3 regions of the Micromonospora sp. AKA38 genome follow, and region 3 is predicted to be linked to each of the others. Evidence: riboswitches for the same ligand, from Rfam matches in the RefSeq annotation. Region 3 holds a riboswitch; each other region holds the start of a gene.
What was found. Region 3 has a riboswitch for cobalamin ahead of TPA0908_RS25545 (ribonucleoside-diphosphate reductase subunit alpha). Riboswitches for the same ligand answer to the same signal wherever they lie in the genome.
Positions count from the first base shown of each region.

Region 1: another riboswitch for cobalamin. It lies ahead of TPA0908_RS29860 (ABC transporter substrate-binding protein); the one in region 3 lies ahead of TPA0908_RS25545 (ribonucleoside-diphosphate reductase subunit alpha).
Region 2: another riboswitch for cobalamin. It lies ahead of cobN (cobaltochelatase subunit CobN); the one in region 3 lies ahead of TPA0908_RS25545 (ribonucleoside-diphosphate reductase subunit alpha).

Region 1 is NZ_BNEI01000007.1:551,759-556,361, reverse strand. Features, by position in the region: gene TPA0908_RS29870 (C39 family peptidase) at 1-985, opposite strand, end outside; partial or broken gene TPA0908_RS29865 (M14 family metallopeptidase) at 1,192-2,502, shown strand; cobalamin riboswitch at 2,574-2,742, shown strand; gene TPA0908_RS29860 (ABC transporter substrate-binding protein) at 2,825-3,757, shown strand; gene TPA0908_RS29855 (FecCD family ABC transporter permease) at 3,826-4,603, shown strand, end outside.
Region 2 is NZ_BNEI01000004.1:364,932-369,534, forward strand. Features, by position in the region: cobalamin riboswitch at 150-352, shown strand; gene bluB (5,6-dimethylbenzimidazole synthase) at 388-1,029, shown strand; cobalamin riboswitch at 1,226-1,355, shown strand; gene cobN (cobaltochelatase subunit CobN) at 1,676-4,603, shown strand, end outside.
Region 3 is NZ_BNEI01000005.1:1,931,900-1,936,502, reverse strand. Features, by position in the region: gene TPA0908_RS25545 (ribonucleoside-diphosphate reductase subunit alpha) at 1-1,693, opposite strand, end outside; cobalamin riboswitch at 1,816-2,024, opposite strand; gene TPA0908_RS25540 (alpha/beta hydrolase family protein) at 2,171-3,370, opposite strand; gene TPA0908_RS25535 (cytochrome P450) at 3,462-4,603, opposite strand, start outside.

The DNA of each region.
Region 1 (4,603 bases), on a different contig from region 3:
TGACGCGCGCCTCCAGACCGGGGAAGCCGGCGGCGTACGCGGTGTTGAACGGCCAGTTGCCGGCGCCGTCGTACTCGTGGTCGTAGGTCATCCGGGCGGCGTGGTCGACGGTCGGGTCGGCGTAGGCGGGGTCGACCCAGGAGGTGTCCTCGGCCGAGGGCTTGCGCCCCCAGTACTCGACCACCATCTCGGTGGAGGTGGGCGAGCACCACGCCTCGCCGCCGCCGTCGTACTCCGGGTACTCGCCGATGTGGACGTTCTGCGAGTAGCGGGGCACGGCCAGCTCGGTGCCCCAGGCGATGCCACCCCGGCTCGGCGTGACGGTGAACCGGTCCGGCACGTTCGAGGCCATCGCGCCGACCATCCGGACCTGCGGCGCGGCGGCCTGTCCGGGCGCGCGGTAGAGCGTCAGCCGGAGCTGGTACGAGCGCAGCAGCACCCCGGCCGAGGCGTCGTCGACGGCGAACGTGTCGGTCCAGATGCTCGACCAGGGGTCACCCTGACCGTCCAGCGTGGCCCGCTTGATGTCCTGGTCGCCGGAGGCCCAGCGGCCCATCACGTACCACGGGGTCTGGGCCCCGGTGTTGTAGGTGCCGTGCAGCTCGACCTGGATCCAGGTGCCGGTGGGGGTGCTGGCGTTCCAGGACGCGACGAGTTCGGTGGCGTCGAACCCGATCCGCCGCTCGGGTGAGGTCCAGGTGGCGTACTCCCAGGTGCGGGTGGTGCCGGTGTGTTCGTCGGTGAACTCGCCTGTGCCGGCGGGCCGGGCGATGGTGAGCGCCGGCTGGCGGCCGGGCACGGCGCGGGTGCCCTGGTGCGTGCCGGTACGCCAGTCGGGGTAGCGGGAGAACTCCTGGAAGGTGATCTGTTCGTCGTGGGTGACGCCCGGCCGGGGGCCGTTGGCCTGGGCGGGTGCGGTGGTGCCGAGCAGGGTGAGCGCGGTCAGGCCGGCGAGGGCGACCGCGCGCAGGGGTCTTCCGAACATGGCAGCTCCACGGGGAAACGGCATCGTTGCCGTTCACTGTCGTCCTTGGCGGGAAGTTTCGCCAGATGTTCAGCCATGGAAAATCATTGCCGACGTGAGGATCAGGTCGGGATGGTACGTGACAACGACGAATGTTGATATGACCATGTGACTGCTGGTGGAGTGTGCGGACAACGGGATCTCCCCGTACCCCGAGGAGGTTGTCCATGGCCCTCCGCACGTCCCCGCTGCGCCGCCGGCTCGCGTTCGTCGCCGCCGTCGGCCTGATCCTGGTCACCGCCGCCGCCGGGCCGGCCGCCGCCCGCCCCGACCCGGACCGGGCCGGCGAGTCGGCCGCCGTCGCCTACCGGGTGCTCGGCCCACGCACCGTCGCCGACCGCACCGCGGTCGCCCGCACCGGCGCCGCCATCGACTACTCCGAACACGGCGTGCTGCACGTCACGGCCACCACCGCCGAGGCGAACGCGATCACCCGGCTCGGCTTCCGGCTGGAGAAGGACGTCGCCCCGGCGCCGGCCGGCGGCGCGACCGCGTACGCGTTCCCGCCCGCCGACTCGAACTACCACGACTACGCCGAGCTGACCGCGGTGGTCAACCAGGTGGTCGCCGACCACCCGAGCATCGCCCGCAAGCTCAGCATCGGCACGTCCTACCAGGGCCGGGACCTGATGGCCGTGAAGATCTCCGACAACGTCGGCACCGACGAGAGCGAACCGGAGATCCTGTTCAACGCCCAGCAGCACGCCCGCGAGCACCTGACCGTCGAGATGGCGATCTACCTGCTCAACCTGTTCACCGACAACTACGGCACCGACTCCCGGATCACCAACATCGTGAACTCCCGGGAGATCTGGATCGTGCCCACCGTCAACCCGGACGGCAGCGAGTACGACATCGCCACCGGCTCCTACCGCTCCTGGCGGAAGAACCGGCAGCCCAACAGCGGCTCCACGTACGTCGGCACCGACCTGAACCGCAACTGGAGCTACCAGTGGGGCTGCTGCGGCGGCTCGTCCAGCTCGAAGTCGTCGGACACCTACCGCGGCCCGTCCGCCTTCTCCGCCCCGGAGACCGCCGCGCTGCGCAACTTCGTCAACAGCCGGGTCGTCGGCGGGGTGCAGCAGATCAAGGCGAACATCGACTTCCACACCTATTCCCAGCTGGTGCTCTGGCCGTACGGCTACACGTACAGCAACACCGCCACCGGGATGAACGCCGACCAGTACAACACGTTCGCCACCATCGGCCAGCAGATGGCGGCCAGCAACGGCTACACCCCGGAGCAGTCCAGCGACCTCTACATCGCGGACGGCACCAGCATCGACTGGATGTGGGGCACCCACAAGATCTGGGCGTACACGTTCGAGATGTACCCCGGCTCGGCCTCCGGCGGCGGCTTCTACCCGCCCGACGAGGTGATCCCGGCGCAGACCTCGCGCAACCGGGACGCCGTGCTGACGCTCTCCGAGTACGCCGACTGCCCGTACCGGGCGATCGGCAAGCAGAGCCAGTACTGCTGACCTCACCCGGCGGCGGGGACCCCGGCCCCACCCCCACCGGGGTCCCCGCCCACCCCGCCCGTCCGGGTGATCTTCGCTGGTCGTGCGCTACGGTGGCACCGACCGTGCCACAGCGAAGCCGGTGCGAAACCGGCGCTGTCCCGCAACTGTGATGCCCCGTACGGTCGGCGTCGGCCTCCCGCCGGCGCCGACGGACGTGGGACGAGCCAGGTCGCCTGCCGCCCGGTCGCGACACGCGCCTTCGAGGAAGGGCGCCTCGCGGACGGGCCCTCCCACCCTGTCGGCGAAGCACCACGCTCCTCGACCGACAGGAGGACCTGTGACCCGACGTACCCCTCGGCTCTTCGCCACCGCGCTCGCGGCCGGCGTGCTGCTGCTCGGCGGCTGCGCCGAGAAGACCTCGACCGACACCCCCGCCACCGGCGCGTCCGGCGGCTCGTTCCCCGCCAGCGTGGGCAACCTGACGTTGGAGAAGCGCCCCGAGAAGATCGTCTCGCTGTCGCCGACCTCGACCGAGATGCTCTTCGCCATCGGCGCCGGCAAGCAGGTCACCGCCGTCGACGACCAGTCGAACTACCCGGCGGACGCGCCGAAGACCGACCTCTCCGGCTACCAGCCGAACGCCGAGGCGATCGCCGCGAAGAGCCCCGACCTGGTGGTGATCGCCAATGACACCAACAAGATCGCCAGCCAGCTCGTCGCGCTGAAGATCCCGGTCCTGCTCACCCCGGCCGCGACCACGCTCGACGACACGTACCGGCAGCTCACCGACCTGGGCAAGCTCACCGGCCACCCGGCCGAGGCGGACGCCGTGGTGCGGAAGATGAAGGACGACATCACCGCGCTCACCAAGGACCTGCCCAAGCGCGCCGAGAAACTGACCTACTACCACGAGCTGGGCCCGGAGCTTTACACCGCGACCAGCAAGACGTTCATCGGCACCATCTACGCGCTCGCCGGGCTGGAGAACATCGCCGACCCGGCCGACGCCGGCGGCAAGAGCGGCGGCTACCCGCAGCTCTCCCAGGAGGTCATCGTCAAGGCGAACCCCGATTTCGTCTTCCTGGCCGACACCAAGTGCTGCCAGCAGAGCGCCGACACGGTCAAGGCGCGCAGCGGGTGGGCCGGCCTCACCGCGGTCAAGAACAACCAGGTCGTGGCGCTTGACGACGACATCGCCTCGCGTTGGGGCCCGCGCGTCGTCGAGCTGCTGAAGGCGATCGTCGACGCCACCGCCAAGGTTCCGGCCTGACCGTGGCCGTACGACCGGCGGACCCCGTGCCGGCCGGGACGCCCGACGCGTCCCGGCCGGCCGGCCGGCTGCCGCACCCCCGCCGAGGCGCGGCACACGCCGACGCTCCGGCCCGGCCGGCCGGGCTGCGCACACGTTGGCTGCTCGCCGGGCTGGTGGCGGTGCTCGTCGCGCTGGTGGCCGGCGTCTCGTTCGGCCCGGTCAGCCTGCCGCCCGGCAGCGTCGCGGCGGAACTGCTCAACCTGCTGCCCGGCGTACACCTCGACAGCGGGCTCACCGAGCAGGAGGTCGCCATCGTCACCGAGCTGCGCCTGCCCCGGGTCGTGCTCGGTCTGCTCGTCGGCGCGCTGCTCGCCCTTGCCGGCGGCTGCTACCAGGGTGTCTTCCGCAACCCGCTGGCCGACCCGTACCTGCTGGGCGTGGCCGCCGGGGCCGGGCTCGCGGTCACCGCGGCGATCGTGCTCGGCGCCGGGGCCGGCGGGGCGCTCACCGGTCTGCCGGTCACCGTCCCGCTCGCCGCGTTCGTCGGCTCGCTCGGCGCGGTGGCGATGACGTACCTGCTCGGCGCCGCCGGTGGCCGGGACCGCTCCCCGGCCACGCTGATCCTGGCCGGGGTGGCCGTGTCGGCGTTCCTCGCCGCCGGGCAGACCTACCTGCTGCAAGCGCACTCGGACAGCCTCCAGCAGGTGTACTCCTGGCTGCTCGGGCGGCTCTCCACCGCCGGCTGGCACGACGTGCTGCTGGTCCTTCCGTACTTCCTGCTCACCGCCGTGGTGGTGCTGGCGCACCGGCGGGAGCTGGACGTGCTCGCCCTCGGCGACGACGAGGCCACCAGCCTCGGGCTGC
Region 2 (4,603 bases), on a different contig from region 3:
TCAAGACACCGGACAACCGGATCGGGAAGGCTCGCGGGAAGGCGATCGGCGCTGCCGGCGGCGGTTCCCCGGCCGTGAGCCGCTGGATGACCGCTTGTGGCTTTCCATCCCGCCACGGGCGCGGCCCCCACTTCGGGTATTGTGCCGGGCGGCATGAACTGTTGCGAGGTGCCCCACCCGGTGGTGGGGAGAATCGGGAAGCCGGTGTGACTCCGGCACGGGCCCGCCGCGGTGACCAGGGAACTGCCGCCCACGCGCACGTGTGCGCAGTCACTGGCCGAACCGGCTGGGAAGGCGGGCGGACCGGTGTTGATCTGGGAGTCCGAAGACCGGCCTCGCGTCATCGGCCCCACCCGGGTGGGGCATGAGCGCAGCGGGAGCCTGCCCATGATCAGCGACATCTACGACGTGATCCACCGCCGCCGCGACGTCCGCGGCCAGTTCACCGGCGAGCCCCTCGCCCCCGGGGTCCTCGACCGGGTGCTGGCTGCGGCGCACGCCGCGCCCAGTGTCGGACTGTCCCAGCCGTGGGATTTCATCCTGGTCCGTGACCGGGACCTGCGCGAAGCGTTCCACCGGCACGTCCGGGCCGAGCGTGACACGTTCGCCGCCACTCTCGACGCCGAGGCGGCCCACCGGTTCTCCCGCATCAAGATCGACGGGATCATGGAGTCCTCGCTGTCGATCGTGGTGACCTACGACCCCGACCGCGGCGGCCCCGCGGTCCTGGGCCGGCACGCCATCGCCGACGCCGGCCTGTACTCCGTGTGCCTGGCCATCCAGAACCTCTGGCTGGCCGCCGCCGCCGAGAACCTCGGCCTCGGCTGGGTGTCGTTCTATCGCGAGCAGTTCCTCCAGCGGTTGCTCGCCATTCCGGCCGGCATCCGACCCGTCGCCTGGCTCTGCCTCGGCCCCGTCACCCACCTCGAAGCGGTGCCCGATCTCGAACGACACGGCTGGCGCCACCGCCGCCCCCTGCGCACGGCGATCCACCACGACCGCTGGAACCCCGGATCGGTCACGGGCTGACGTCTGTCCACCGGGGCTGGGGCCGGTGGCCCGGCCGGCATCGCGCGGCAGGGCCACCGGCCCGGGTGTCGTGACGGCGCCCGACCCGGCGAGGTCGATCAACACGTTTCGATGGCTGGGTCGCGCCCACCCCTGGCGGGAGGGGCGTTGACCCGGGGTCGGGAGGTGTGGCAGCATTCGCGGCCTGACGGCAGTGAAGGAAGCCGGTGTGATTCCGGCGCGGTCCCGCCACTGTCACCGGGGAGTGATCCCCCCTCGCGAGTCACGGCCGTGTGCGTGCGGTTGGAAGGCCGGGGGTGAGCGTCGATCCGGAAGCCAGGATACTTCGGCCGTCGGACGTACCCCAGGGCGTGGACACCCGAGGAGGACCCGATGACGCACGGCATCTCTTTCATCGACGAACATCGCCATGATCCGCACGGTGGACACTCCGCCGCACCCGTCGCCCGCCACGCCGCCGGTCGTGCCGGCGCACCCGAGACCGTGGACCCCCTCGGTCGGGGCGCGTGCCGCCGGCGTTGACCGCTCGCCGACCCGCGTCCCGGTGAGTCGCGCCGTGGGTCGCCGCACCCGCTGACGCCGCTCCCATCCCGCTTCGCCCCGGTCGCCTTCGCGCGACCCCGAGCGTCACTCTCCGGAGTTTTTCGTGCGCATCCTGCTGCTGTCCACCGCCGACACCGACCTGCTGGCCGCCCGCGCCAGCGACGCCGACTACCGGCTCGCCAACCCCGCGCGGGTCGACGCCGACGCGGTGCCCGCGCTCGTCGACGGCGTCGACCTCGCCGTCGTACGCCTGCTCGGCGGCCGGCAGACGTGGCCGGACGGGCTGGCCGCCGTGCTGGCCAGCGGCGTCCCCACGGTGGTGCTCGGCGGTGAGGCGCTGCCCGACGCGGAGCTGATGGCGGTCTCCACCGTGCCGTCCGGTGTGGTCACCCAGGCGCTCGCGTACCTGGTCGAGGGCGGCCCGGCGAACCTGGGCCGGCTGGCCCGGTTCCTGTCCGACCGGGTGCTGCTCACCGGCGAGGGCTTCGACCCGCCCGCGCCCACCCCGGCCTACGGCGTGCACGGCGATCCGGAGATCGTCCCCGGCCGGCCCACCGTGGGGATCGTCTTCTACCGGGCGCACGCGCTGGCCGGCAACACCGGCTTCGTCGACGTGCTCGCCGACGCGGTACGGGCCGCCGGCGGGAACCCGCTGCCGATCTTCTGCGGCTCGCTGCGGGGGTTGACCGCCGGCGCCGGTCCGCTCGGACTCTTCGGCCGGTGCGACGCGCTGCTGGTCACCGTGCTCGCCGCCGGCGGAGCGGTGGCCGCTGACGCCTCCGGCGGCGGCGACGAGGACGCCTGGGACGTCGGCGCCCTCGCGGCGCTGGACGTGCCGGTGATCCAGGCCCTCTGCCTCACCAGCACCCGCGAGCAGTGGGCGGGCAGCGACGCCGGACTGTCCCCGCTCGACGCCGCCATGCAGGTGGCCATCCCCGAGTTCGACGGCCGGATCATCACCGTGCCGTTTTCGTTCAAGCGGATCGACGCCGACGGGCTCTCGGTCTATGCCGCCGACCCCGACCGGGCCGCCCGGGTGGCCGGCATCGCGGTCCGCCACGCCCGGCTGCGGCACGTGCCCGCCGCCGACAAGCGCGTCGCGGTGGTGCTCAGCTCGTACCCGACCAAGCATTCCCGGGTCGGCAACGCGGTCGGTCTGGACACCCCGGCCTCCGCCGTCCGGCTGTTCGCGGCGATGGCCGACGCCGGCTACCACCTGGGCGACGCCCCGCCACCCGACGACGGCGACGCCCTGATCCACGCGTTGATCGCCGCGGGCGGCCACGACGTGGAGTGGCTCACCCCGGAGCAGCAGCGCGCCGCCGAGGCCCGGATACCGGGGCGCACGTACCGACGGTGGTTCGACGAGCTGCCCGCCGCGCTGCGCGAGCGGATGCGGGAGCACTGGGGAGAGCCGCCCGGCGAGCTGTACACCGACGGCGGGGACATCGTGCTGGCCGGCCTGCGCTTCGGCAACGTGGTGCTGCTGATCCAGCCGCCGCGCGGCTTCGGGGAGAACCCGATCGCCATCTACCACGACCCGGACCTGCCGCCCAGCCACCACTACCTGGCCGCGTACCGCTGGCTCGCCGCGCCGGTCGCCGACGGTGGGTTCGGCGCGGACGCCGTGGTGCACCTGGGCAAGCACGGCACCCTGGAGTGGCTGCCCGGCAAGGGCCTCGGCCTGGCGGCCGACTGCGCCCCCGACGCGGTGCTGGGCGACCTGCCGCTGGTCTATCCGTTCATCGTCAACGATCCCGGTGAGGGCACCCAGGCCAAACGGCGTGCCCACGCCGTCGTGGTCGACCACCTGGTGCCGCCGATGGCCCGCGCCGAGACCTACGGAGACCTGGCCAGACTGGAGCAACTGCTCGACGAGTACGCCACCGTGCAGGCCCTCGACCCGGCCAAGGCGCCGACCGTGCGGGCGCAGATCTGGGACCTGGTCTGCGCCGCCGAACTGCACCACGACCTGCACGCCGAGGCGATGCCCGACGCCGACGACTTCGACGACTTCGTGCTGCACCTCGACGGCTACCTCTGTGAGGTCAAGGACGTGCAGATCCGCGACGGGCTGCACGTCCTCGCCGCCGCCCCCACCGGCGAGCCGCGGGTCAACCTGGTCCTCGCGGTGCTACGCGCCCCGCAGGTCTGGGGCGGCACCCGTGCCCTGCCCGGCCTGCGGCAGGCCCTCGCCGGCGCGTACGGTCTCGACGAGCAGGCGCTGCTCGCGTCGCCGGGGCGGCGGGTGGCCGTGCCGGCCGCGCTGACCGAGGTCGTGGACGGGCCGTCGGTCACCGCCGCCGACGCCGTCGACCTGATCGAGGCGCTGGCGCGCCGGCTGGTGGTCGGCCTGGAGACCCTCTGCTGGGAGGCCGACGCGGTCGAGGCGGTGGTCGCGGAGGTGACCGGCCGGGCCGTCCCGGACGCCGCCGCGGTGCTCCGCTTCGCCGCCACCGAGGTGGTGCCCCGCCTGGCGCGGACCACCGACGAGCTGACCAACACCCTCGGCGCCCTGGACGGCCGGTTCGTGCCGCCCGGCCCGTCCGGCTCGCCCACCCGGGGGCTGGTCAACGTGCTGCCCACCGGTCGCAACTTCTACTCCGTCGATCCCAAGGCCATCCCCAGCCGCAACGCCTGGGACGTCGGCACGGCGCTGGCCGACTCGCTGCTCGCGCGGCACCTCGCCGACACCGGCGTGTACCCCCGGTCGGTCGGGTTGTCCGTCTGGGGCACCAGCGCCATGCGGACCCAGGGCGACGACATCGCCGAGGTGCTGGCCCTGCTCGGCTGCCGACCCGTGTGGGACGACCGCTCGCGGCGGGTCACCGGCGTCGAGGTGGTGCCGACCGCGGAACTGGGCCGGCCCCGCGTCGACGTCACGGTCCGCATCTCCGGGTTCTTCCGCGACGCGTTCCCGCACGTGGTGGCGCTGCTCGACGACGCCGTCCGGCGGGTGGCCGCGCTGGACGAGCCGGACGCGGAGAACTTCGTCCGCGCGCACGTCGCCGCCGACCTGGCCGAGCACGGC
Region 3 (4,603 bases):
GCCCGAACCGCTCGGCCAGCCCGGCGGAGGTCTCCAACGCGGTCAGCAGGATCTCCTCCTGCACCCGGGTGGACAGCTCCCGCGCCGCCGGTGAGTCGAACGGCAGGCGCAGCGTGAACAACGCGTCCTGGAGGCCCATCAGTCCCAGCCCGACCGGCCGCCAGCGCGGATTCGACGCCGCCGCCTGCGCGGCCGGGTAGTAGTTGATGTCGATCACCCGGTCCAGGAACACCACCGCGGTACGCACCGTGGCCCGCAGCTTCTCCCAGTCGACCCCGTCGGCGGTGACGTGCGCGCCGAGGTTCACCGAACCGAGGTTGCACACCGCGGTCTCGGCGTCGTCGTTGACCTCCAGGATCTCGGTGCACAGGTTGGACAGGTGGATCACGTTGCCCGGCTCGCCGGTCTGGTTGGACAGCCGGTTCGCGGCGTCCTTGAACGTCATCCACCCGTTGCCGGTCTGCGCGAGCGTGCGCATCATCCGCCCGTACAGGTCACGGGCCCGGACCGTGCGGACCGCCTTCTTCTCGGCCGCCCGGTACGCGGCGTCGAACGCCTCGCCGTACAGGTCGGGCAGTTCCGGCGCGTCGGACGGGTCGATCAGCGACCAGTCCTCGTCCGCCTCGACCCGGCGCATGAACTCGTCCGGGATCCAGTTGGCCAGGTTGAGGTTGTGGGTCCGCCGGGACTCCTCGCCGGTGTTGTCCCGCAGCTCCAGGAACTCCTCCACGTCCGGGTGCCACGGCTCCAGGTAGACGCAGGCCGCGCCCTTGCGCCGGCCGCCCTGGTTCACCGCCGCCACCCCGGCGTCGAGCGTCTTGAGGAACGGCACGATGCCGTTCGACCGCCCGTTCGTGCCCCGGATCAGCGCGCCCCGGCCGCGCACCCGGGACCAGGAGATGCCGATGCCGCCGGAGAACTTCGACAGCTTCGCCACCTGGTGGTAGCGCTCGTAGATGGAGTCCAGCTCGTCGCGGGGCGAGTCCACCAGGAAGCACGACGACATCTGGGTGTGCCGGGTGCCCGAGTTGAACAGCGTGGGGGAGCTGGGCAGGTAGGCCAGGCTGGACATCAGCCGGTAGAGACCGACCGCCTCGGCGGGGGTGTGCGACAGCCCGCAGGCCACCCGCAACAGCCAGTACTGCGGCGTCTCCACCACCAGCCGCGACTCCGGGTGCCGCAGCAGGTAACGGTCCGCCACGGTCCGCAGTCCGAAGTACTCGAACCGCAGGTCACCGGCCGGGTCCACGGCGTCGTCCAGCTCACCGGCGTGGCGGGCCACGAACGCGGCGGTGTCGTCACCGATCAGCCCCAGCCCGTGCGCGTACCCGATCGACTCGCTGAAGCGCGTCACCTGCTGCCCGCGGACCTCCTCGGCCACGTACGCGGCCAGCAGCCGGGCCGCCAACCTGGAATATTGCGGCTCCTCGCCGATCAGCTCCGCCGCGGTCCGGATCGACAACCGGTCCAGCTCCGCGGTGCTCGCCCCGTCGTAGAGCCCGCTGATGGTCCTGGTGGCGACCCGCAGCGGATCGACCTCGTCCAGGTCGGCGACCCAGCGCTCGACCGCCCGGACGATCCGGTTGACGTCGACCGGTTCGGTGTCGCCGTCCCGCTTGCGGACCCGCATCGCCAGCCGGCGCTGCTCCGGCCCGGTGGCACCGGACCGCTGACTCTCCCGCACGACCGTCATGACCTCTCCCTCGCTGTCACCGATGGTCTCGGCCGGCGGGAGAACGCCAACGGGCACGGCACGCAGGACCGGCCCGGCTGCTGGCGTCGGTCGTCCCGCGCGACCTTCGACCGCCGCGCGCGGCAGCGCACGGCGCGCTGGCAGGTCTTCGGACTCGCGGGCGTGACACGAGGTCGCCTACTGGCCGTCGCTTCCCAGGCCGGTGGCCCAGTGCTGATGACGGCGGTCGTTCCCACTCACCGCTGCGGGGCAGTCCCGGACTTCCACCGGGTTCCCTCTTGCCTCGGCCGCGCCGTTCAGGCGCGGCCGAACCAGCTGCGGGGACACCATATATGGCGGCGATGGCCGGTGGGCAACACCAGATGTCGCGTCGGGCGTGTCGGCTGCGTCTCACCGCTGGAGGTGAAGGCGGGGCCCCTTGTTAACGCCTCCGGTAGAGGAGGGGGCCCCGCTTAACACCGCCGCCCACCGATCGGCTCAGGCCACGAACGACACCTCGGGGAAGGAGCGGCTCGGGCCGCGCAGCAGGTGACCCCGGTGCCGCAGGTGCCTGTCGAAGAAGGCCAACGGGTACGCCTGTTGGATGCGTACCGCGCGGGCGGGGTCGAGGGTGCCGATCCAGCCGGTGAGCTCCTCGTCGCTCATCCCGATCACCCGCGCCAGTTGCGGCACCAGCCACTGGTTGTCGCCGTACGACTGGTGGAGCGCGCCGGCGGCCTGAACGTTGAGCCGCCAGCCGCGCAGGTGCGACCAGAACTCGGCGACGGCGGGCTCGGTGACGCGCGTGTACTCCGCCGTCATCAGCATGAACGGCCGGTCCAGGTCGATGGTGGGCCGCGGCTGTGACAGCATCGGCCCGTCGAAGCTCAGTCCGGCGCGTACCCGCGGGTCGGTGCCCATGGTGAGCGCGGTCGCGGTGCCCCCCTTCGACCAGCCGAACATGCCGATCCGGTGCGGGTCCAGCGCCGCGCCCAGCCCGACCGGGAGCGGCCGGCGGTCGACGTCGGGGTTGCCCCCGGCGGCGAGGACGCCGATCTGGTCCAGCACGAACCGAACGTCCCGTGTGTAGGTCCAGGGCGTCGAGTCGTACGCGTCCTCCCGCACGGTCACCCGGCCGTCCGGGAACTCGACGGGCCCGTCGTACGTGTGGTCCACGGTGACCACCGCGTATCCGTGGCTGGCGAGTTCCTGGACCGCGATGGTGGTGTCCGAGCGGTGGCTGCCCGCGCCGTGCGAGTAGACCACCACCGGCAGCCGACGGGCGGCACGTCGCACCGGCGCGCCCTCGTGTCCGGCCGTCAGCGGCGCCCGCACCGCGTCGGGATCGAACCCGGTGGACCCCAGCAGCGCGCGGAGTGACGCGGCGGTCATCCACGGGGCGCGCGGGTGCCGCCACACGTCCCGGGCGGGATACCAGACGTTGACCATCAGCTCTCGATACCGTCCCGGCCCGGCGAGGGGGTCCGGTTGTGACCGGTCGACCAGGTGCAGCGCAACGGTGCCGACCGGGTGGGGTCCGGTCGGTGTGGGCAGTGTGAGCCGGGCCGGCCCCGGTTGGGCCGTGGCCGCCGGCGTGCCGCCGGCGACGCCGATCGACGCGCCGGCTCCCACCGCCAACGCGGCCCGGACCAGGGTGCGGCGGGTCATGCCGTGTTCGGGGACGGATGTCTCGGTCATCAGTGATCCTCCTCGGCAGCTTATTCACTCAGTATATATACCGAGTGTATAGATGCAAGTGCGTGCCCCGGTCCACGGCCGGGTGCCGCGCCTACCAGGTGACCGGCAGCCCGACCGGGCCGAGGATGGCATGGCCCGGCTTCCACGGCACCTCGTCCGGCGGCACCGCGAGGCGCAGGCCGGGCAGCTCCCGCAGCAGCAGGGCGAGCGCGGTGCGGACCTCCAGCGCGCCCAGGTGGGCCCCGATGCAGTAGTGCGCGCCGTGCCCGAAGGACAGGTGCGGGGTGGGCGCGCGGTCGAAGTCCATCCGCTCCGGGTCCGGGAACACCGCCGGGTCGCGGTTGGCGGCGTCGTGCGAGGGGACCACGATGTCGCCCGCCGCCAGTCGGGCGCCGCTGGGCAGCGTCACGTCCGTCATCACCCGCCGCGGCATCTCGTCGCCGTTGGCGGTGGAGTGCAGCCGCTCCAGCTCGGCGACCGCGCCGTCCAGCCGCTCGGGGTGCGCGACAAGGTACGCCCAACCGGTGCCGGCCGGCCCGTACGGCTCGGTCTGGAGCACGTGGAAGAACGTGGCGATCGAGCTGGCCGTGGTCTCCCAGCCACCCACCACGAGTGAGATCGGCAGCTTGATCTGGACGTCCACCGGCTGGTCGGCGGCGGCGGTCGCGATCCGGCCGAGCAGGTCGTCGCCGGGTCGGCGGCGTCGCTGTTCGAGTTGCTCCCACAGGTAGCCGCCCATCTCCTCGGCGGACCGGGCCGCCTCCTCGCGGCTCAGGTCGCCGGCGCCGAGGAACATGTCGCCCCACCGGCGGAACCGCATCCGGTCGTCGGCCGGCAGGCCGAGCAGGTCGCAGATCACGTCCAGCGCGAACGGGACGGCGAAGTCGCGGACCAGGTCCGCCGGTGCGCCCCGGCCCACCATGGCGGTGAGCCGCTCCTGCGCCGCGGTGCGGACCGCGTCGCGCAGCCCGTCGACGGCCGGTCGGGTGAACGCGTCCTTCACGGTGCCGCGCACCCGGGCATGCTCGGCCCCGTCCATGCCGAGCATGGTGCCGGACACGTCGACCTCGTCGGCGTACGCGGCGGCGGCCCGGGAGAAGACGTCCTGCCGGCGCAGCACCTCGCGTACGTCGGCGTACCGGCAGATCAGCAGCGCCGGAACCGGCTCGCCGCGGACCCGGCGCACGATCGGCACCACCGGAGAGCCGGCGGCGAACCGGGCGTAGTCGGGGT